One region of the Ferrimonas balearica DSM 9799 genome, then DNA from elsewhere that is predicted to be linked to it. Evidence: predicted binding sites of a transcription regulator. Region 1 holds the regulator's gene; each other region holds the start of a gene.
The links. The regulator LexA, encoded in region 1, represses DNA repair genes until DNA is damaged. The targets are predictions, from matches to a motif close to TACTGTATNNNNATACAGTA.

Region 1 (7,865 bases):
GAGTTTGTGGTGGGCCATCACTGGTACGGCAAGCAGCAGTTTGAGCTGACGCTGCCGGCCGGGCCGGTCTACCTGTTCTGCCTGGTGGCGGGCACCCTGTTTCTGCTGTGTCTGTTTGCGGGCTTTTTCGGACTGGGGCTGGTGAGCACGCTGATGGATCTGGAGAACAACCCGCTGATGGTGCTGGCCGTTCTGGCGCCGTTCTACCTGTTGGTTGTGGTGTTCTGGCCGCTGTTTAAAGCGGGCCTGATGGAGCTGGCACTTCGCCACAGCAAATTGGAATCGCTGACCTTCAGCTCCACCCTGCAGTGGTGGCGGATGAGCTGGATCCTGATCAGTAACCAGTTGGCGATCATCGCGACCCTCGGACTGTTTATCCCCTATGCCAAGGTGCGCTGGGCCCAGTACCGGGCGGAAACCCTGAGCGTGGCACCGGCCACCGCACTGGATGAGATGGTGGCGCTGCAGGAGGAGGAGCTGGCCGCGGCGGGCGCCGAAGCCAGCGAGATTTTTGACGTCGATTTGGCGCTGGGGCTGTGATGCAACTGAGTGGACAGTGGTTGGATGGTCAACAGAGTCGCAGCGCTCACGGCGTGTTGCGGGTGGCCGCGGATGGCGCGCTGTATCGTGACGGGCAGGGCCAGCCCTTTGCTGAGCTGGCCGAACTGACCATACCGGCGCGGTTGGGCAGCATGCCGCGCACCCTGGTGTTGGCCAATGGCTGGCGCTTTGTCTGTGACCAGCACGAGGCGCTGGACCAACTGATGCAGAGACAGGGGCGCCAGGGCCTGCGTCTGGTGGACCGGATGGAGCGCAGTGGCCGGGCGGTGTTGATTGGCACCCTGCTGGTGATCGGCGGCGCGTTTGGCGCCTACCAATACGGGGTGCCGGCATTGGCGCAATCTACCGCTGAAGCGCTTCCTGATGACCTGCTCGACGAGATGTCACAACAGGCGCTGTATGAGTTGCCGTTAGACCGAAGCGAGTTGCCACTGGCCCGGCAGCAGCAGATCCGGGATGGGTTTGTCCGCTTGCTGCGCGCCAATGAGCTGAACCCTTCAGACTTCCGTCTGCACCTGCGCAGTGCGCCAAAAATTGGGCCCAACGCCTTTGCCCTGCCCAGTGGTGACATTGTGTTACTCGACCAGCTAGTGGCGCTGACTGACCACGACGATCAGTGGCTTGGGGTGCTGGCGCATGAGTTGGTGCATGTGGAGGCGCGGCATGGACTGCGCGGAGTGCTGCAGGGCGCCTACGGGGCGCTGCTGGTGACCCTGATGACCGGTGATGCCAGTGCCGCCACCGGCCCGCTGGTCGAGTTGCCGAGGATTCTGCTGGAGAGTGGCTATAGCCGGGATATGGAGCGCGAGGCCGATGCGCTTGGCGCTGAGATGCTGCGCCGGGCCGGAGGGGATCCGGCCCAGCTGGCGGTGATGTTTGAGCGACTGGCCGAACAGGGGAGCAGTGAGTTGCCGGGTTGGCTGCGCAGTCACCCTGACCACGATGAACGGATCAAAGCCCTGCGCGAGTCCAACTAGTCCACCAGATTTTCCAGATAAGCGAACGGTTCCGTATCGGCGGTGACCGGCAGTTGCCGCTTGCCGGCGTAGTAGCGCTGTGAGAACACCTGAAAGAACGCGTCCAGCACCTGGGCGTTGCGTTGATCCCCCCCGATCGCCAGCACCTGGGCCGCCACTTCGGCGGTAGCCAGCTGGTGGTCGTGGGCGGCACTGCGCAGCTTGTAACGGCTGAGGGCTTCCGGCGTGATGGAGAGCACCGGCAGGCCCGCCAGATAGTCACTCTGAAACATCCGTCGTGCCTGCTTCCAGGTGCCGTCCAGCAGGATCAGCAGCGGGGTTTTACCCTTCGGCGCATCGATCGTTTCGTGCACCCGCTCCGGGGTGCTGTACTGGCCGGGGAACACGATCATCGGTTGATATTGCGGGTCAGCCAGCAGGGTCAGCAGGGCTGGATCCGGCTCGGTGCGATCCCAGCAGAAGGCGGCCGTGTCCGGCAGGATCTCCGCAATCAGGCGACCGGTATTGGTCGGCTTCATCGGTTCCTTATGGTGCATCAGCAGGCAGAAGCGCAGGTGACTCTGGCCCGGTCGGGCCCAGGCACAGCAGCAATGCTCTACCGCGATCTGGCAGCGCGGACAGCGCGGCACGGTGGCGCCACGGGCGGCAAAGGGCTTGCTGGCCAGGGCCAGGCGCTCGGTCCGCAGGGTGAGAACGGCGTTGGGTTGCGTCATGGTGTGGTCAATAAAAAAGGGCGGGTGAACCCGCCCTGTTGTGGTCAGTCACCGCTCAGTCATTATTGACGATGCTGCTGTGGATGGAGGCGGGGATCAGGCCCAATACGGTTTTGGCCAGTGCCTTCACCTTGTCCTGGTCGGCATCATCACCGAGGCAACCCATCTCTTTCAGGCAGTTGGTCAGTATGGTGAAGCCCTTCTTATCAAAGAACTCCGGCGCACTGATGCCATGCAGACGGGCCAGACGCTCAGCCAGTACCTGGCTCTCTTTCTCCAGGGTGCCACGCTCAATCTCCGGCTCTTTCATCAGGCGGGACAGAACGATGGCGTAACGCTGCAGGGTTTCCTGCACCTGGTTGGCCAGGTTGTACAGCTCAGCGCGGCGGCTCTGGCGCGGTACCAGCCCCTCTTTGCAGTCCTCAACCATCTCCAGACGCACCAGCTCATTGAGCAGGGCGTTGAGGTAGCAATCCAGCTCGCCATTGCTCAGACCCATAAACAGCTCAGCCTCAAGCAGCGGGTAGAGGGCGCGGATCTCATCCAGGATGGCGTCGCGGGTCATACAGCCTTTGCGCAGCAACAGGCTGGCCATCAGGCCAGGCAGCACCAGCAGGTGCAGAGTGTTGTTGCGGTAGTAGGTCATGGTGACGGCGTTGCCCTCATGGATGGAAACGATCTCACCCATGGCGTCTTCGCTGACATCGAATTTGTTGAGGTCCAGCACCTGCTTCAACACCGCCTCACCATCCCCCTCCGGCGCGGTGGCCAGCGGGGTGTAGGGCACCGCCCGCAGCAGGTCGAGGTAGAAGTCGAGTTGCTTCTCCAGCGCCCGGCGCGGCATGGCGTGCTGCTCAGTGGCCAGCAGGATGGAGGTGGTCAGGGTCATTGCGGAGGCGGCGGCCGCGTCGTTGATGCGGGTCATCAACTGGTTGGCCAGCTTGTTCACGGTGGGGGTCATCCAGCCGTGCTTCAAGTCGCCGTCGGCGGTGTCGGTGCGCCAGCTCGGGGCATGCTCGTTCAGGAATTGGTGCACGGTGATGGGGGCACCAAAGTTCACGTAGCCCTGGCCGTAATCCTTGAGGTTACGGATGGCGGAGAACACCTGCCAGGCGCTCTCTTTCTGTTTCTTCTTACCGGCCAGCTCCTTGTGATAGGTGGACACCTCCATCACGTGGTCGTAGCCCAGGTAAACCGGCACCAGCGTCACCGGACGCTCCAGACCACGCAGCACGCTGTTGACGGTCATGGCGATCATGCCGGTTTTCGGCGGCAGCAGACGGCCGGTACGAGAACGCCCGCCTTCGCAGAAGTACTCTACCGAGTAGCCGCGTTTAAACAGCTGATCGAGGTACTCGCGGAACACCGCTGAGTAGAGCTTGTTGCCCTTAAAGGAGCGACGGATAAAGAACGCGCCGCCACGACGGAAGATCGGGCCGGCGGGCCAGAAGTTAAGGTTTACCCCGGCGGCGATGTGCGGCGGCACCATGCCCTGACGATAGATCACGTAGGACAGCAGCAGGTAGTCCATATGGCTGCGGTGGCAGGGCACAAACACGATCTCGTGGCCATCCTGGGACAGCTGGCGGATCTGCTCAGCACCGCGCACATTGATGCCGCTGTAGAGCTTGTTCCAGAGCCAGGTCAGGACCCGATCACCGATGCGCATCAGGCTGTCGGAGTAATCGGCGGAGATCTCCTCCAGATACTCCAGCGCCCGCTCGCGGGCTTTGGCTTCCGAAATCTTTTTGCTCTTGGCTTCGTCAGCGATGGCGTCTTTGATCACCTCGGAGGCGAGCAGACCGTGGAACAGTGCCTGACGATCCGGCAGGCGCGGGCCGGTGGCCACGGTGCGCTGGCGGCCAAAGTGCACCCGGGCTACCCGGGCCAGCTTGTTGGCGATGGTGGCGTCGGTGCCGTGGTTGTCGGCCATATGGCGCAAGGAGACGGCCCGGGAGAAGCGGATAAAGTTGTCCCGCCCCAGCATCGCCAGGATAAAGGTCTTACGCAGCCAGGTGGGGTTCTTCTTGTTGAGCAGGGTCGCTTTGACGCTCTCCTCCTCTTTGCCGGGGTTACGGCCCCACAGCAGGCTGACCGGCACCACCTGGACATCCAGGTCGTCGTGCTCGCGGTGCAGCGACAGCAGGCGCTCGAAACGGGCTTTGAAATCGGTGGTGCGACCCTGGCTGAACAGCAGTTGGGCTGGCTCCAGCGCAATGATGCGGCTGACGGTTTCGCCCTTGATCACCAGAGGCTCGAACGGGCTGGGCAGGCCCAGCTTTTCGCAGCACTCGTGCAGCGCCAGACGGTCAGAGAATGACTCCTGGGGCAGCACGTAGACCAGCGGACGGTTTGGGTCGAGATCCAGCTCAGCGATGGGGTCCTGTGGGACCGCTTTGCTGGTCACCAGGGCTTTCTGAGCCCAGCGGAGTGGTTGTTGCCACGCCGGGAATATGTTCTGACTCACGAAGTGTGCTTCTTATTCTGGACGAACGGAATTGGGGCAGAGTGTACACCGAAAGGCCAATAACTGGCAGCGCTGACAGAGTCGATTGTGCTTCTGTTACGGTGGTCAGATCTGCGCCGGAGCGGAAACCAGGGGTTCCAGTCGGAGATGATCGGCAGAACAAAGGGATAACTTTATGCGTTGACCTGTTGAATTCATCACCATGCTGTATATACTCACAGTATCTACTGTATGAATAAACAGGGATTTAGCCAGTCCCCAGGAGCGCGCCAGCGATGAAGCCACTTACGCCCCGCCAGAATCAGGTGTTCGATCTGGTTCGCCAGCATATGCAGGACACCGGGATGCCCCCGACCCGGGCCGAGATTGCCCGGCAGCTGGGTTTTAAGAGTGCCAACGCGGCGGAAGAGCACCTTAAGGCGCTGGCCCGTAAAGGCTTTATTGAGATTGTCCCTGGTACCTCCCGCGGCATCCGTCTGCTCTACAACGAGCCGGAGCCGGAGCAGTTGGGCCTGCCGCTGATTGGCCGGGTGGCCGCCGGTGAGCCGATTCTGGCTCAGGAGCATGTGGAAACCCACTACCAGATGGATGGCAACCTGTTCCGTCCGTCCGCCAACTACCTGTTGCGGGTGCGCGGTGACTCCATGAAGGAGATCGGCATCCTCGACGGCGACCTGTTGGCAGTGCACCAGACTCAGGATGCCCGCAATGGTCAGGTGGTTGTGGCCCGGGTGGGTGAAGATGAAGTGACCGTCAAGCGGTTCGAGCGTCGCGGCAACGTGGTGTATCTGCACGCGGAAAACGCGGAGTACGAGCCGATTGTCGTGGATCTGGAAGACACCGCGCTGGCCATTGAAGGCCTGGCGGTTGGCGTGGTTCGCAACGGAGGATGGCAGTAATGAAAACGCGGCAGGGAGTGCGACGGGAACATCCGGGTCTGTGGCAACAACCCGGCCTCGACTGGCAACAGGTTCAGACTGCCCCTCAGGGTGATGATGCCGGCCGTTTGGCGCTGGCCCGCCTGGCCCCGCAGCTGGCGGATTACAGCCGCGCCCCGCGTTGGCTGCTGTTGATTAACCCACCGGCATTTGACTGGAAAACCGTGCTGGCGGATGCCGGGGTCGATCTGAGCCGGGTGCTTCAGGTGCGCTGCGACGATGACGTTGCTGCCCAGTGGGCGCTGGAACAGGCGGTGTCCGGCACCACCTGTGCGGTGGCGCTGGCCTGGGTGCCCCAGCTGGATGCCCGGGATCGCCGCCGACTCGAGCTGGTATCGCGTCGTGCCCACTGTCCCGCCTTCCTGTTTGAAGTGGGCCAGGGTTCGCCGTTGGAGATCCCCAGCGCCCTGCATTAATGCCCGCCCTTGCCGCGACTGCCCGCAACGCCACCGATTCCGGTGGCGTTGTTGTTTTACCCCCTAATCGCTCTTGCCACTGGACGAAATTCCCACCTTGAACTACCCGCTGATGTGGCACGAGGGAATGGATCTTTCTCTTTTGGCTCATTGATTTGTGATCTTGATCAAGGTCAAGTCTGCTTGTAAGTTGAGTGATATTGGCGCCTGAATAATCACAATTTACTGGTGTCACTGGCCGCAAGGCAGCCGTTACGTTTGCAGTGAAAGCGTATGCCCGAGCCCTTTTGGGGAGGGGAGCTGACATGGAGCAAAGCCGTGCTGTGATGGCTCTTCTCTGGACATTGCGAAAGCAATAGTCAGAGGAGAACGTTTGTGAAGTACAAGCTGTTGGGTGGCTTGGCCACTCTGGTGGCGATGCCATCAATGGCGGATCCCTCGCTCTGGAACATGACGCCCGGAGTGACCGAGATCAGCCAGCAGGTCTACGGCCTGCACATGACCATTTTCTACATCTGCTGCGCCATTGCGGCGGTGGTTTTCGGGGTGATGATTTGGGCCCTGATCCGCCATCGCAAATCCAAAGGCGCGGTACCCGCGCATTTCCATGAAAGCACCAAGGTGGAGATCCTGTGGACGGTGATTCCGTTCCTGATCCTCATCGGCATGGCTGTGCCCGCCACCAGCACCCTGATTGCGATGGAGGATCCCTCCGATGCGGATCTGACCATCCAGGTCACCGGGTCGCAGTGGAAGTGGCACTACAAGTACTTCAACCATGAGGTGGAGTTCTACAGCCTGCTTTCTACCCCGGCTGACCAGATCGCCAACGCGGAAGCCAAGGGCGAAAACTACCTGCTGGAGGTGGACAAACCCCTGGTGATCCCTGCCAACCGCAAAGTGCGTTTCCTGCTGACCTCCGACGACGTTATCCACTCCTGGTGGGTGCCGGCGTTTGCGGTGAAGAAGGACGCCAACCCGGGCTTTATCAATGAGGCCTGGACCAAGGTGGATGAGCCCGGTACCTACCGTGGCCAGTGCGCCGAGCTGTGCGGCAAAGACCACGGCTTTATGCCGGTGGTGGTAGAGGTGCTGCCGGAAGCGGAGTTTGACCAGTGGCTGGCAGAGCAGGAGCAGGCCAGCGCCGCGGCCGCTCAGGCGGAGCAGGACTCCCTGGCCCAGACCCTGACTCTGGAGGAATCCATGGCCCTGGGGGAGCAGGTCTACAACGGCCGTTGTGCCGCCTGCCATCAGCCCAATGGCATGGGCCTGCAGGGGGTCTTCCCCGCCATCAGTGGCAGCCCGGTTGCCACCGGCCCTGTTGATGCCCACGTCGACATTGTGGTGCACGGCAAGCCCGGCACCGCTATGCAGGCGTTTGCCAGCCAGCTGACCCTGAAAGAGTTGGCGGCGGTAGTCACCTTCCAGCGTAACGCCTGGGACAACCAGACCGGTGACGTGGTGCAAACCGCGGAAGTGGCCAAGGCCCTCGGCCAGTAGCAGGAGAGTTTAGGGAATGAATACTGTCGTAACCGACCGGCCCGTCGATGAGCTGGAACGCCCCGGCGTTATTGAGGAAGAACACCACGGTCATGATGACCACCATCCCCACCCAACGGGGATCAAGCGCTGGCTGCTGACCACCAACCACAAAGAGATTGGGACGCTGTACCTCTGGTTCAGTTTCATCATGTTCCTGACCGGTGGTGCCATGGCGATGGTGATCCGGGCCGAGCTGTTCCAGCCCGGCATGCAGCTGGTGGACCCGCACTTCTTTAACCAGATGACCACGG
Region 2 (7,865 bases), 730 kb from region 1:
GCACGTACGCAACGCTGTGCCGTGGTCGCGCGGGTGTATGCCCGTTGTTCTGCACCAAGGAAGCAATCCTTAAACTGGTTCATACCGGCATTGGTGAACAGCAGAGTGGGATCGTTGTGCGGCACCAGCGAGCTGGATGCCACCACTTCGTGGCCTTGAGAACGGAAATACTCCAGGAACGCGGTCCGGATCTCGGCGGTGGTCATGTGCATGAGGTCATCCTGAAAAAACTGACAGTGAGCGCCGGCGACCGCCGGCAAGCCGTGTAAACGGCCAATTATATCCGCAACACTCCTGCTCAAACCAGCACCATGGCCGCAGATAATCCACGGTTTGGCCTATTTTCCGGTCAGCTGTGCAGGCTCTCCAGAGCGTAGCGGATCTGTTCCATGTCGAAGCCCCGGTAAGCCAGGTAGCGTTGTACCTTGGCCCGAGCCTTGAAATCGGAGGGGGGAGCGGTGCCAAATTTGCGTTGGCACAGGTCGGCGCAAAGCTCGAACCAGTCCTGTTCGGCTTCGGCCAGGGTCTGGCGGATCAGCTCCGCCGCGACGCCGCGTTCACGCAGTTCGTTGGCCAGCCGGATGGGGCCAAGACCACGGGCAGAACGGTAACGGACAAAGCCTTCGGCGAAGCGAGCGTCATTGAGGTAGCCCCAATCGTCCACCCGGGCGATGGCTTTATCGATATCGGAAACGACAAAGCCGCGGGAGCGCAGCTTTTGCTTTAACTCCTCGCGGCTATGATCGCGGCGGGACAACAGTCCCACCGCAGCAGCGACCGGGTCCCGGTCCTGTGACGCTTTTGCCATGGCCGATTAGCCCAGCTCCGGCGCCTCAACTTCGTCTTCGTCTTCGGCTTGCGGTGCAGCCTTCAGCAGCAGACGGTCACGCAGCAGCTTCTCGATCTCGTTGGCAATGGCCACGTTCTCTTTCAGGAAGCGGATGCTGTTGGCTTTACCCTGGCCGATCTTCTCGCCCTGATAGCTGTACCAGGCGCCAGACTTCTCGATCAGCTTCTGCTGTACACCCAGGTCGATCAGCTCACCCTCTTTGGAGGTGCCTTCACCGTACAGAATCTGGAATTCAGCCTGTTTGAACGGCGGGGAAACCTTGTTCTTCACCACTTTAACGCGGGTTTCGTTACCCACCACCTCGTCACCGTCTTTCACCGCACCAATACGGCGGATGTCCAAACGAACGGAGGCGTAGAACTTGAGCGCGTTACCACCGGTGGTGGTTTCCGGGCTGCCGAACATCACACCGATCTTCATACGGATCTGGTTAATGAACACGCACAGGGTGTTGGAGCGCTTAATGTTGGCGGTCAGCTTACGCAGTGCCTGGGACATCAGACGCGCCTGCAGGCCCACGTGGGAGTCACCCATCTCACCTTCGATCTCCGCCTTCGGAGTCAGGGCAGCCACGGAGTCAACAATCACCACATCAACGGCACCGGAACGCACCAGCATGTCGCAGATCTCCAGCGCCTGTTCACCGGTATCCGGCTGGGACACCAGCAGCTCTTCGACGTTAACGCCCAGCTTGGCGGCGTAAACCGGATCCAGGGCGTGTTCCGCATCGACAAACGCACAGGTTTTGCCCTGTTTCTGCGCTTCGGCAATCACCTGAAGGGTCAGCGTGGTTTTACCGGAAGATTCCGGACCGTAAATCTCAACGATACGGCCGTACGGCAGGCCGCCAATGCCCAGGGCGATATCCAGGCCCAGGGAGCCGGTGGATACAGATTCAATGTCCAGAGTGGTCGCATCGCCAAGACGCATGATGGACCCTTTGCCAAACTGCTTCTCGATTTGACCCAGTGCGGCACTTAGGGCGCGTTTTTTGTTCTCGTCCATTTCAAGCTCCAGAAAAGATGCCTTGGCGGCGACAGGATTCGATGTAATGCCAGTAGTATACTGTACAATCATACAGTATCAACCCTGGTGGCTCAGCAAATGCGCCGGCGGGGCAAATTTTCCCTCGTCCGGCCCTGCGTCAGCGGCAAATTTGGGTATCATAGCGGGCTAGCTTTCTTTCGTCTTCAGGAGACCTCGTGACCCAGCGCAGCCCGGCCAACTTGGAACAGCACACCCCAATGATGCGTCAGTACCTGACCATCAAGGCCCAGCACCCCGACGTCCTGCTGTTTTATCGGATGGGGGACTTCTACGAGCTGTTCTTTGACGACGCCAAGCGAGCCGCCGAACTGCTCGACATCTCCCTGACCGCCCGCGGCCACGCCGCCGGTGATCCCATCCCGATGGCCGGTGTCCCCTACCACGCGGTGGAAGGCTACCTCGCCCGACTGGTACAGCAAGGCGTATCCGTCGCCATCTGTGAGCAGATTGGCGACCCGGCCACCAGCAAAGGTCCGGTGGAACGCCAGGTGGTGCGCATCGTCACTCCCGGCACGGTGACCGATGAAGCCCTGTTGCAGGAGCGCCAGGACAACCTGTTGGCGGCGGTCTACGAGTCCCGCGGCCAATACGGTTACGCCACTCTCGACATCGCCTCCGGTCGCTTTGTGGTGAATGAACTGGCGGACGACGAAGCGCTGCAGGCGGAACTGCAACGCACCCGCCCCGCCGAGTTGCTTTACCCGGAACTGTTCCCCCGCATGGACCTGATCGACCACCTCAAGGGCTGCCGCCGTCGCCCGGAGTGGGAGTTTGAACTGGGCACCGCCCGGGCCCTGCTGAATGAACAGTTCGGCACCCGCGACCTGACCGGTTTCGGGGTTGAGCAGGCGGAGCGCGCCCTGTGCGCCGCTGGCTGCCTGATGCAGTACGTCAAAGACACCCAGCGCACCGCCCTGCCCCACATTCGCGCTCTGGTGAAAGAGCAGGACGGCAGCGCCATCGTGCTGGATGCGGCCACCCGTCGAAACCTGGAGCTGACCCAAAACCTGGCCGGGGGCTTCGACAACACGCTGGCGGCGGTACTGGACCGCACCACCACCGCGATGGGCTCACGCCTGCTGAAACGCTGGCTGCACCAGCCCCTGACCCAGCGCAGCGTGCTGGAGGGCCGACTCGACAGCGTGGCCTGCCTGAAAGATCAAACCGCTTATCTGGATCTGGCTGAGCTGCTCAAGCCGGTGGGTGACCTCGAACGGGTACTGGCCCGCCTCGCCCTGCGCAGCGCCCGCCCCCGTGACCTGACCCGCTTGCGCCAGGCCCTTGGTCAGTTGCCGCAACTGCGTGAACTGCTGGCCGAGCTGCCCGGCCGCCAGCTGGCACAACTGCACAATCAACTGGGGGAATTCCCGGAGCAGCTCGACCTGCTGACCCGCGCCATCAAAGACAACCCGCCGGTGGTGATCCGCGATGGCGGCGTACTGGCCGAGGGCTACAACGCCGAGCTGGACGAGCTGCGTGCCCTGTCTCAGGGGGCCACCGACTTCCTCACCCAGCTGGAGCAGCAGGAGCGTGAACGCAGCGGCATCGCCACCCTGAAGGTGGGCTACAACAAGGTGCATGGCTTCTTTATCGAGGTCAGCCGTGCCCAGTCCGCGCTGGTGCCCAGCAACTACGTGCGCCGCCAGACCCTGAAGAACACCGAGCGCTACATCGTGCCGGAGCTGAAAGAGCTGGAAGACAAGGTGCTGACCAGCCAGAGCCAAGCTCTGGCGCTGGAAAAACGCCTGTACGAAGAGTTGTTTGACCTGCTGCTGCCGGTGCTGCCGGCGCTGCAGGAATCCGCCTTTGCCTGCGCCGAACTGGACGTACTGCAAAACCTCGCTGAACGTGCCGACACGCTGGATTACCACCGTCCGCAACTGAGCGAACAGCCGGGCATCCAGATCGACAACGGCCGCCACCCGGTGGTGGAACAGGTGATGAGCGAACCCTTTATCGCCAACCCGGTGCTGCTGTCACCCCAGCGTCGCATGCTGATCGTGACCGGCCCCAACATGGGCGGTAAATCCACCTACATGCGCCAGACCGCACTGATCACCCTGTTGGCCCACATCGGCAGCTTTGTCCCGGCAGAACACGCGGTGGTCGGCCCGGTGGATCGCATCTTTACCCGCATTGGCGCCTCCGATGACCTAGCCTCAGGCCGCTCCACCTTTATGGTGGAGATGACCGAAACCGCCAACATCCTCAACAACGCCACCGAGCGCAGCCTGGTGCTGATGGATGAGATTGGCCGCGGCACCTCGACCTATGACGGCCTGTCCCTGGCCTGGGCCGCGGCCCAGCACCTGGCCAAATCGATCCGGGCGATGACGCTGTTCGCCACCCACTACTTCGAGCTGACCGAACTGCCGAGCCAGCTTGAGGGCGTACACAACGTCCACCTCGACGCGGTCGAGCACGGCGACACCATCGCCTTTATGCACGCAGTACAGGAGGGGCCGGCCAGCCGCAGCTATGGTCTGCAGGTGGCGGCCCTGGCCGGGGTGCCCAAGTTGGTGGTGGCCGCCGCCAAGCAACGCCTGTCCCAGCTGGAGCAGCAACCCCGTGTGGCCCCCAGTGCTGAAGTCAGCGGTGGCCAGTTGCCGCTGTTGCCGGAGCCTCATCCGGTGGTCGAACTGCTCGAACGCCTCGACCCGGATGCGCTGACCCCGCGTCAGGCGCTGGATATGCTGTACCAGCTCAAAGCTCAGCTGTAAGCCTCAGGATCAAAAACGCCGCCCGATGGGCGGCGTTTTTTTATGATGGGTTGTCATCAGGGTTTGAACAGAGATTCCACCGAGAGGCCCTGAGCGCCGATCAGCTCACGCAGTCGGCGCAGCGCTTCGACCTGGATCTGCCTGACCCGCTCCCGGGTCAGCCCGATTTCACGTCCCACATCTTCCAACGTTGAAGGCTCATAGCCCAGCAGACCAAAGCGGCGGGCCAGCACCTCGCGTTGCTTTGAGTTCAGCTCCCCCAACCAGCGCACTACTGAGCCGTTGATGTCGTCGTCCTGCGCCTGCACTTCCGGGCAAACCCGGTCGTCATCCGCAATCACATCCAGCAAGGCCTTATCCGAGTCACCACCGATCGGGGTGTCCACGGAGCTGATCTTCTCGTTCAGCTTCAGCATGCGGCTGACGTCTTCCACCGGCTTATCGAGCTTCATGGCGATCTCTTCTGCGGTCGGTTCATGGTCCAGCGTATGGGCCAGCTCACGGGCGGTGCGCAGGTAGACATTGAGCTCTTTCACCACATGGATGGGCAGACGAATCGTGCGGGTCTGATTCATGATGGCCCGTTCAATGGTCTGACGGATCCACCAGGTGGCGTAAGTGGAAAAGCGGAAACCGCGCTCGGGGTCGAACTTCTCCACCGCTCGGATCAGGCCAAGATTACCCTCTTCGATCAGATCCAGCAGGGCCAGACCACGATTGTTATAACGGCGGGCGATCTTCACCACCAAACGGAGGTTACTTTCGATCATGCGGTTGCGAGACTTAGCGCAATCGCGCTGAGCCCGGCGGGCGTAATAGACTTCTTCTTCGGCCGTCAGCAAGGGGGAAAACCCAATCTCGCTGAGGTACAGCTGTGTCGCATCCAGGTTTTTTTGCAGATCGTCCTGGACCAGTTGGTCAATGTTAGATGAGGAGCGTTCCTCAGTGTTGTTGGCTTCGACTTCTTCCGGGGTCCCTACAACCTCGGTACGACTTAAATCGACGGCAGCCACATCATCAAAAGCGTTGCTCTTGCGATTCATTGGCTAATCTCCCAATTTGTCCCAAACCTAGTTAACTCTCACAGTTTTCCTCCTTGTTTTGACAACCCAATCCCCTCATTGACGGGGTAAATACCTTTGCGGATCAACGGACTTGCCTTTATAGCGGATCTCAAAGTGCAACATCGGCCTGTCGGCGTCACTGCTGCCCACTTCTGCAATCTTTTGTCCTGCGCTGACCCTTTGTTTTTCTTTCACCAGGATGCGGCTGTTATGGGCGTAGGCACTGAGGTATTCATCGGAGTGTTTGATGATGATCAGCTGTCCGTAACCACGCAACGCGCTCCCCGCATACACAACTCGCCCCTCGGCGGCGCTGATCACCGGAGTCCCGGTGGGTGCCGCAATATCGAGTCCCTTGTTGCCCTGCTCGGTGGCTGAGAATCGGCGAATGACCTTCCCCTTAACCGGCCAACGCCACTGGGCAACGCGGTCCGGCAGTGCCGTGTCGCGTGACGCCGTTACTGAGCCAGTCGTGTTACTGGTTTGTAACGTCGTTGAACCAGCATAACTAGGCTGTGGAGCGGGATCAACCGATTTATTCTCTCGGTTTTCTGTGGATGTTTTAGCAACTTGACCTGTTGAGGCCGCAGCTGGTCTGGGTTTCGCTGGCGCAGGACGCGGTGGAGTAGCTGTTGAAGAATTGTGAGTTCTTGTTGCCGAACCACTCAATTTCAAGGTCTGACCAGGGTGGATCACATAGGGCGATCGCAGCCCATTTCGCTGAGCCAACGTTCGAAAGTCCTGATCGGCGGCCCAAGCAATCGAGTAGAGGGTATCGCCAGCCTTAACCGTATAGTTCTGGCTCTGCAAACTGCCACGGGGGCGTTCGCGGTAGGTCTGCCCGCTGTACAGCGTTTCCACCGGGGCCGGTGGCTGTTGCAACGAGCAACCGGCCAGCAGCAACGCCAGGCTGACACAGCCCAGTTGGCGTAAGGCGGAAAAGGGCCAGCAGCGGGCCAGGCCGAGCATCTACTCGGTCTCTCCCGGTACCAAAGGCACAAAGCGCACCGCTTCCACATCCCGGCTGTGCAGCTGGCCGTCGATCTTGTCGATCACCCGCAGCACCTGGTACTCGCTGCCCACCGGGATCACCAGGCGACCGCCCTCCGCCAGCTGCGCCAACAGCGCCTGCGGCACCTCACTGGCAGCGGCAGTCACCAGAATGCCGCCAAAGGGGGCTTTGCTGGGCCAGCCCTGCCAGCCATCACCGTACTTAAAGGCGATGTTATGAAGGTCAAGTTGCTTAAGCCGGCGACGGGCCTGGATCTGCAGACTTTTGATCCGCTCCACGGTGCACAGCTGAGGCACCAGGCTGGCCAGGATCGCCGCCTGATAACCGGAACCGGTGCCGATCTCCAGCACCGGGCCAGGGCCCAGTCGCTCCAGTAACAACTCCGTCATCCGCGCCACGATATAGGGCTGAGAGATGGTCTGGCCCTGGCCAATCGGCAGCGCCGTATTCTCCCACGCCCGGGGGGCCAGGCCGCCGTCAACAAACAGCTGGCGCGGCACGGCGGCCATCGCGTCCAAAACGTGGGGGTTGCTGATGCCGCCCTCGCGCATCAGGTGCGCCAGTCGGCTGCCGTAGGCGGAAGTGGCCGTAGTCATAGCTGATTAAACCACTGGGTGAGCGGCGCCAGCTGGCTGTGCGCGGTGAGGTCTACGGTCAGGGGCGTCACCGACACGTAACCGTTGGCGACCGCATGGAAGTCGGTGCCGTCACCGGCATCCTGTTCGCCCCCCGGAGGGCCCAACCAGTAGATATCGCGGCCCGCAGGGTCCTGAGTTTTGACCATGCCTTCCGCCTTGTGGCGGGCGCCCAGCCGGGTGACCCGAATGCCCTGGATCTGCTCCAGTGGCAGGTCCGGCACGTTGATGTTGAGGATCTGCTCTGACGGCAGCGGGTTGGCCAGCAGGCCCTGAACGATCTGGGCGGTGATTGCCGCCGCGGTATCGTAGTGCTCCAGCTTGCGCCCCACCAGGGAAACGGCAATGGTGGGCAGCCCCAGGTGACGCCCCTCCATGGCCGCGGCCACGGTACCGGAATAGAGGGTGTCGTCGCCCAGGTTGGCGCCGGCGTTGATGCCGGACACCACCAGATCAGGTTCGCCATCCATCAGTTCACGGATCGCCAGGTGCACGCAGTCGGTTGGCGTGCCATTGACCTGGTAGTAGCCGTTCTCC
Region 3 (7,865 bases), 2.0 Mb from region 1:
AAGAGGATGTGGAAGCGCCCAGCCCAACCATGATGCACTGAGTCGTGGGGATAAAAAAAACGCCAGCTTATGCTGGCGTTTTTCGCTTATCAGGCAAAGATCATGGCCCCAAGGGCAACAATCATTGACAGGCTGCCAACGGTGGCACCCAAGGCAAATTTCAGATCTTTATTCACTGATCGTTCTCCAAATCTTACGAATTGGCTGTCCCCACGGATAGAGTAAAGATCAGCGCGTCGAATCACTATCCCAACCCCGGGGAATTGAGAAGCCGGTCACAGCTTTAGGTCAGCGCAGCCCAGCGTCTTTCCCCAACCGGGCAACCCCTGTTCGGCGTAATCACAACGGTCTTTTCGCAACGAAAATTCTGCTAGTATTGAGAACCCAAAAAGTTGTTTTGCAAAGGCTATCCACCATGTCACAAGTACTGCATACCATGCTGCGCGTCGGCGACCTGGACCGTTCCATTCAGTTCTACACCGATGTACTCGGCATGACTCTGCTGCGCCAGTCCACCAACGACGAATACAAATACACCCTGGCGTTTGTTGGCTACGGCGAAGAGAAAGACGGCCACGCCGTCATCGAACTGACCTACAACTGGGGCGTTGAGAACTACGAGATGGGTACCGCGTTCGGTCACATCGCTCTGGGCTTTGAAGACATCTACAGCGCCTGCGATAAGATCCGTGCGGCCGGCGGCAACATCACCCGTGAGCCGGGCCCGGTACTGGGCGGCAGCACCCACATCGCCTTTGTTGAAGATCCGGACGGCTACAAGATCGAACTTATCCAGCGTGATCAGGCCGGCGAAGGCGTTGGCGCCTGAGCAAATACAGGGGCGGCAACGCCCCTTTTTATTACCATGACCCTCATCATCATTACCCTGTTTCTGGCCCTGATCATGATCAGCGGCCAACTGGTTGCCCTGCCGGTTTACCTGGCCGCCAGTCTGCTGACCGTGCTGGCCTTCGGGTTGGATAAGCGCCGTGCGCTGACCGGCGGCTACCGCCTGCCGGAAAAGCTGCTGCACACCCTGGAGTTGTTGGGTGGCTGGCCCGGCGCCTTGATTGGTGCCCGTCAGTTTCGCCATAAGACCCAAAAAAAATCCTACCTTTGGGTGTTGTTCGCCATCGTGTTACTGCACTTTCTGGTGTGGGCAGCCATCGCCTGGCCTCCACTGGCCGCTAGGCTTGGCCTTCCCGCCTGGTAATAAAACGCCAGCCCGAGGGCTGGCGTTTTTTTTACTCGGCCTTGCCGGGCAAACCAAAGTGCTGATAGGCCCGGTCGGTGGCGATGCGCCCGCGTGGCGTGCGCTGCAGGAAGCCTTGCTGGATCAGGAAGGGCTCCAGCACATCTTCGATGGTTTCACGCTCTTCACCAATCGCTGCCGCCAGGTTCTCCAGCCCTACCGGGCCACCGCTGAACTTGTCGATGATGGTGGTCAGCAGTTTGCGGTCCAGATAATCGAAACCCTCTTTATCCACGTCCAGCAGGTCCAGCGCTTTGGCCGCCACCTCCGCCGTGATCACGCCATCAAACTTCACCTCAGCGAAATCGCGTACCCGGCGCAGCAGCCGGTTAGCGATACGCGGGGTGCCCCGGCTGCGGCGGGCAATCTCTACCGCACCGTCGCCTTCCATCGAGAGATCCAGCACTTCAGCACTGCGCTGGACGATCTGGGTCAGGTCGCGGACGTTGTAAAACTCGAGCCGCAGAGGAATGCCAAAACGGGCCCGCAACGGTGAGGTCAATGCACCCGCTCGGGTGGTAGCGCCAATCAGGGTAAACGGAGGGAGATCCAGCTTGATGGAGCGCGCCGCGGGGCCCTCTCCAATCATAATATCGAGCTGATAATCCTCCATCGCCGGATAGAGCACCTCTTCCACCACCGGACTCAGACGATGGATCTCATCGATAAACAGCACATCGTGGGGCTCCAGGTTGGTCAACAGCGCCGCCAAATCGCCGGCCTTCTCCAGTACCGGACCGGAGGTGGACTTGATGTTCACCCCCATCTCGTTGGCCACAATATTGGCCAGGGTGGTTTTCCCCAGACCCGGCGGGCCGAAGATCAACAGATGGTCGAGGGCTTCGCCACGGTTGCGCGCGGCCTGGATAAACACCTCCAGCTGAGCCTTGGCTTCATCCTGGCCGGTGTAGTCGGTGAGCATCTTCGGCCGCATGGCGCGGTCGATAACCTCCTCCTCCCGGCTGGCAGTGGGTGCTGCGACCAGTCGATCCGCTTCAATCATCCCCGGTCCCTCACAGCATCGCTTTCAGTGCATCGCGGATCAGCTGCTCCGAGCTCATCCCCGGTGCCGCGACCTTGGCGACCACCTTACTGGCGGCCGGTGCTTTGTAGCCCAGGGCCACCAGCGCGGCAATGGCATCCTCTTCCGGGTCCGGCGCAGACACCAAGGTGTTCTCCGTCGGGTTGGTACCGGCAAGGCGGTCGGCATAGGGGGTCAGCAGCGGGCCACCGAAATTCTTCAGTCGGTCACGCATCTCCACCACCAGGCGTTCAGCGGTTTTCTTACCCACGCCCGGCAGCTTGGTCAGGCCGGTGATGTTCTCCGCCTGCACCGCATCAACAAACTGCTCGGCGGACATGCCGGACAGGATGCCCAGGGCCATTTTCGGCCCCACACCATTGGTTTTGATCAGCTCGCGAAACAGGGCCCGCTCCTCTTTAGAAGCAAACCCATAGAGCAGTTGAGCGTCTTCCCGCACCACGAAGTGAGTAAAGATGACCGCTTCGCTGCCCAGCTCCGGCAGTTGGTAGAAGCTGGTCATCGGCAATTGCACCTCGTAACCAACGCCGCCACACTCCAGCACCACTTCCGGTGCCGCTTTCTCTACCAACAGTCCACGCAGGCGTCCAATCACGGGCATTCTCCCAAAACAGATAACAGGCCGGATTCTGCTCCGGCCCGGGGACAGTCAAAACCACTGTCCATATTTACAGTAATGGCGTCATCGTAGCGGTTTTTGGCCGCGCCGTCATCCTGCAATGCTCGCAGGCGCGGTAAACGCTATGGCCCTGTCCGTCCAGGGGCATAGGCGCAAACCCTTTACCCCCAGTCGCTCATGGCGCTCGGTTAACGCTGTGTTACAGTGAGTCCAGTCAATGCCGTTATGCCGATGGAGTCCGACCATGAAGCGATTATCACATCTGTTACTGAGTCTGCTGTTGATCAGCACCACCACCTGGGCGGGATCCGCCATGACCTTCGGCAGTGGCATCGATGCCAGCACCACGGTGCCACTGGCCACCCTGATGGCGTCACCGGACGACTTCGTCGGCAAGACCGTCACGATTGAGGGCGAAATCACCGCGGTATGCCAAAAGCGGGGGTGCTGGATGACGCTCGCCAGTGACCCGGCCTACCCGGACCTTCGGGTCAAAGTGAAAGACGGCGTGATGGAGTTTCCTGTGAGTGCCAAAGGGCAGCGTGCTCTGGCCACCGGCACCCTGCAGAAGATGAGCTGGAACCTGGAGCAAACCCGCGCCTTTTACGCCCACCAGGCGGAAGAGCAAGGCACGGAGTTTGATCCGGCCACCATCACCGAGCCGCGGGTGATGTACCAACTCTCCCCCACCGGGGTTGAGATCCTGGCGCAATAACCGTTTGGCGCCGACAAAAAAGCAGGCTCTAGCCTGCTTTTTTTATTGCCCATTTTCCGGCACTCGCGCCGTCAACGGTACCGGCCGCCCACTCGGGCGGTGGCTTTGCCCGACATCGCCACCAGGCCGCGCTGCATATTGGCGTGGGTAATGGCGATGGCCAGCGCATCCGCGGCGTCCGCCTGAGGCGTTCCCGGCAGTTTCAGCAGGTGTTTCACCATATGCTGCACCTGCTCCTTCTTGGCGCCACCCGTGCCAACCACCGCTTGTTTCACCTGGGTGGGGCTGTATTCCGACACGGTCAGGCCACCATTGAGAGCAGCGACAATGGCTGCCCCCCGGGCCTGGCCCAGTTTCAGCGCAGAATCGGCATTGCGGCCCATAAACACCCGCTCGACTGCCAGCTCATCCGGTTCAAACTGTTTAACCAGCTCTGACACGCCGTCGAAGATGATCTTGAGGCGGCTGGGCAGGTCCGTTTCCGGCAGGCGGATGCAGCCGCTGCCCAGATACTGGAACTGGCGGCCACAAAAGCGAATCACCCCGTAACCCGTCAAGCGGGAGCCGGGATCGATACCGAGAATTACCGACACACGATCAATCCAGTTGCGCCATCACCTCGTCGGAGATGTCGGCATTGTGGTAGACCTCCTGAACGTCGTCGTGGTCTTCCAGTACGTCGATCAGGCGTAAGAATTTTTGAGCGGTATCCAGGTCCAGCTCCGCCTTGGTGGAGGGCACCATGGTCACTTCAGCGTTAACCGCCGTGAGTCCCGCCGCGTCCAGCGCGTCCTTCACAAAGCCAAACGCCTCCGGCGTGGTGTACACGTCGATGGCACCGTCGTCAGAGGTTTCGACATCTTCGGCACCCGCTTCCAGTGCGGCATCCATCACCGCTTCCTCATCGGTACCCGGCTCGTAGGAGATCACGCCCTGTTTGGTAAACAGGTACGCCACCGAACCGTCGGTGCCCAGGTTGCCACCGGACTTACTGAAAGCGCTGCGCACACCGGATACGGTGCGGTTGCGGTTGTCGGTCATGGTTTCCACCATCACCGCAGTGCCACCCGGGCCATAGCCTTCGTAGATGATGGTTTCCAGCTCCTGGCCTTCCAGTTCGCCGGCACCCCGCTTCACCGCGCGCTCAATGGTGTCACGGGTCATGTTGTTGGAGAGGGCTTTGTCGATGGCGGCGCGCAGGCGCGGGTTGGCGTCGGCATCGGAGCCGCCCTCCCGTGCTGACACCGTCAGTTCGCGGATCAGCTTGGTGAAAATCTTGCCCCGCTTCGCGTCCTGTGCCGCTTTACGGTGTTTGATATTGGCCCATTTACTGTGACCTGCCATGGCTTCACTCCGTTAAAACAAGACCGCCCGGACAAGGCCGGGCGGTCGGGGTAACACTTACTCGGCTTTCTCGGCCGGGATGCGCTGGATGCCCAGCTCAACCAGTTGCTCGGGGTTGGCGGAACCCGGTGCGCTGGTCAGCGGACACGCGGCGGTGGTGGTTTTCGGGAACGCCATCACTTCACGGATGGATTCCGCGCCCACCATCAGCATCACCAGACGGTCCAGGCCAAAGGCCAGACCGGCGTGCGGCGGGGTACCGTACTTCAGCGCGTCCAGCAGGAAGCCGAACTTCTCTTTCGCTTCCTGGTCGTCGATGCCCAGTACGCGGAACGCCGCAGACTGCATCTCGGCACGGTGAATACGGACAGAACCACCACCCACTTCCACACCGTTCAGCACCATGTCGTAGGCGTTGGACAGTGCGGTGTCCGGGTTGGCTTCCAGCTCTTCCGGAGTCATATCGCGCGGAGCAGTGAAGGGGTGGTGCAGCGCGTAGTAACGACCGTCGGCCTTCTCGAACATCGGGAAGTCGACCACCCACAGCGGTGCCCAGCCTTCCGCCACCAGGCCGAAGTCTTCACCGGCCTTCAGACGCAGCGCGCCCATGGCATCGGCCACCACTTTGGCGTCATCGGCACCAAACAGCACGATGTCGTTAGCCACGGCGCCGGTGCGCTCGATGATGGCGTTAACGATGTCGTCAGACAGGAACTTGGCCACCGGAGACTGAACGCCTTCGATGCCCTTACCGGTTTCGTTGACCTTCATCCAGGCCAGGCCCTTGGCGCCGTAGATGCCGACAAACTTGGTGTAGTCGTCGATCTGCTTACGGGACAGGCTGGCACCGCCCGGGATGCGCAGCGCGGCAACGCGGCCTTCCGGATCGTTAGCCGGGCCGGAGAACACTTTGAACTCCACATCGGCCAGCAGGTCAGCCACGTCGGTCAGTTCCAGCGGGTTACGCAGATCCGGCTTGTCGGAACCGTAGCGACGCATCGCTTCTTCGTAGCTCATGTGCGGGAACTGCGGCAGGTCGACGTTCAGCATCTTCTTGAAGATGGTGCGGATCATCGCTTCAGTAACCGCCATCACCTCTTCCGCGGTCATGAAAGAGGTTTCGATATCGATCTGGGTGAATTCCGGCTGACGGTCAGCACGCAGGTCTTCGTCGCGGAAGCACTTCACGATCTGGTAGTAGCGGTCCATGCCGGACATCATCAGCAACTGCTTGAACAGCTGAGGGGACTGCGGCAGTGCGAAGAACTGACCCTTGTGGGTACGGCTCGGCACCAGGTAGTCACGGGCACCTTCCGGGGTGGCGGCGGTCAGGATCGGGGTTTCCACATCCATAAAGCCCTGGTCGTCGAGGAAACGACGCACTTCGGAAGTGAAACGGGCACGGAACTTCATCTTCTCCGCCATCTCCGGACGACGCAGATCCAGGTAGCGGTACTTCAGACGCTGCTCTTCAGACACATCGGTGTTGAAGTCGATCGGCAGCGGCTCAGCCTTGTTGATGATGGTCAGCTCACGACCCAGTACCTCGATGGCACCGGTGGTCATGTTGGCGTTTACCTGGCTTTCCGGGCGGCCACGTACCAGGCCTTTCACCTGTACGCAGAACTCACCACGGAGGCTGGACGCGGTTTCGAACACTTCCGGCAGGTCCGGATCGTACACAACCTGCACAATCCCTTCGCGATCGCGCAGGTCCAGGAAAATCACACCACCCAGGTCGCGACGGCGGTTAACCCAACCGACCAGGGTAACTTCTTGTCCGATAAGCGTTTCGGTAACGTGTCCGCAGTAATGGCTGCGCATCGACAGCTCCTGTATTCAATGCTGGTGAGAGAGGGCCCAGGGGCCCTCGCCGGGAAAATGGGCAAAGCGGGGATTATAGAGAAAAAATGGCGCAATCAGAAGGCCAAAGGGCGCGCTACAGCGCGCTATTGGTCAATGTTCAGGCAACTTGGTAGCCAGCACCGCCCTGCCCCTTCACCAGCCTCAATTGCAGGTCCGCTGCCTGTAACAAACTGACCGGGTCTGCACCGTGCTGCGGGAACACCGCAACGCCGATGCTGGCGCTGAGCTGAATCGACTTGCCATCGAGCTCAAAGGGCTGTTCCAGCTCCATCATCAGCATCTCGGCAACGTGACGGGCCGCCGCCACGTTCTTGACCTGGTTGAGAATCGCCACGAACTGGTCCCCCTGTAACCGGGCCAGGGTGTCGGAGCGACGCACGCCGGTGCGCCAACGGTTGGCGACCAGGGCCAACAGCTTATCGCCCTTATCCCACCCCAGGCGCCGATTGAGTTGGCCAAACCCATCCAGGTCAAGCACCAGCACCGCCATCTGGCGATGCTCACGGCCATGCGCCAACAGTGCCTGACTCAAACGGTCATCCAACATACTGCGCCCCGGCAAGCCGGTAACCGAATCAAACCCATCGCGCGCATTCTGTTGGGTCAGCAACTGGCGCCGCTGTAACTGTTCCCAGCGCCATTGGCGGTAGAGCAGAATAAAACCCGCTGCCAGAAGAAGAATCACCAACGCGGCAAACCACACCGCAACGGTACGCCCGGCCGACGCTGGCTGTACATCCGCCAAGCCCGGCCGGGTGCCCTGCCAGTCGAGCACTGACAGGCCTTGATTCAGCGCCTCCTGCCACTGGCTCATATTTGGGGGCAGATCGAGGTAAAGCCCAATACGGGGCGGATTGGATGGCACCGCAAAGTTCAGCTGTGGCTGAGTGACCTCCCAGCTGCGCCACTGCGCCGCTGAGATCAGCAATGCGCCACCCTCCTCCAACGCCGTCAATGCCTGGGCCCGATCCCGGACCCGCTTAACCGCCAGACTCGGGTAGTGTTCACGCACCCACACCGCTGCCGG

Region 2: the regulator LexA is predicted to act here: its motif matches at 1,914-1,933, upstream of recA (recombinase RecA).
Region 3: the regulator LexA is predicted to act here: its motif matches at 2,951-2,970, upstream of ruvA (Holliday junction branch migration protein RuvA).

Annotation. Positions count from the first base shown of each region.
Region 1 is NC_014541.1:199,994-207,858, forward strand. It holds gene FBAL_RS00930 (YjgN family protein) at 1-540, shown strand, start outside; gene FBAL_RS00935 (M48 family metallopeptidase) at 540-1,538, shown strand; gene FBAL_RS00940 (tRNA-uridine aminocarboxypropyltransferase) at 1,535-2,251, opposite strand; gene plsB (glycerol-3-phosphate 1-O-acyltransferase PlsB) at 2,307-4,718, opposite strand; gene lexA (transcriptional repressor LexA) at 4,994-5,617, shown strand; gene FBAL_RS00955 (hypothetical protein) at 5,617-6,072, shown strand; partial or broken gene coxB (cytochrome c oxidase subunit II) at 6,490-7,551, shown strand; gene ctaD (cytochrome c oxidase subunit I) at 7,589-7,865, shown strand, end outside.
Region 2 is NC_014541.1:932,941-940,805, reverse strand. It holds gene alaS (alanine--tRNA ligase) at 1-212, opposite strand, end outside; gene FBAL_RS04420 (regulatory protein RecX) at 350-808, opposite strand; gene recA (recombinase RecA) at 815-1,855, opposite strand; gene mutS (DNA mismatch repair protein MutS) at 2,095-4,617, shown strand; gene rpoS (RNA polymerase sigma factor RpoS) at 4,674-5,660, opposite strand; gene FBAL_RS04400 (peptidoglycan DD-metalloendopeptidase family protein) at 5,736-6,650, opposite strand; gene FBAL_RS04395 (protein-L-isoaspartate(D-aspartate) O-methyltransferase) at 6,651-7,289, opposite strand; gene surE (5'/3'-nucleotidase SurE) at 7,286-7,865, opposite strand, start outside.
Region 3 is NC_014541.1:2,241,924-2,249,788, forward strand. It holds gene FBAL_RS10190 (YbjN domain-containing protein) at 1-41, shown strand, start outside; gene gloA (lactoylglutathione lyase) at 416-829, shown strand; gene FBAL_RS10200 (DUF1294 domain-containing protein) at 866-1,213, shown strand; gene ruvB (Holliday junction branch migration DNA helicase RuvB) at 1,245-2,255, opposite strand; gene ruvA (Holliday junction branch migration protein RuvA) at 2,266-2,889, opposite strand; gene FBAL_RS10215 (DUF4920 domain-containing protein) at 3,158-3,628, shown strand; gene ruvC (crossover junction endodeoxyribonuclease RuvC) at 3,700-4,221, opposite strand; gene FBAL_RS10225 (YebC/PmpR family DNA-binding transcriptional regulator) at 4,226-4,972, opposite strand; gene aspS (aspartate--tRNA ligase) at 5,030-6,796, opposite strand; gene FBAL_RS10235 (diguanylate cyclase domain-containing protein) at 6,936-7,865, opposite strand, start outside.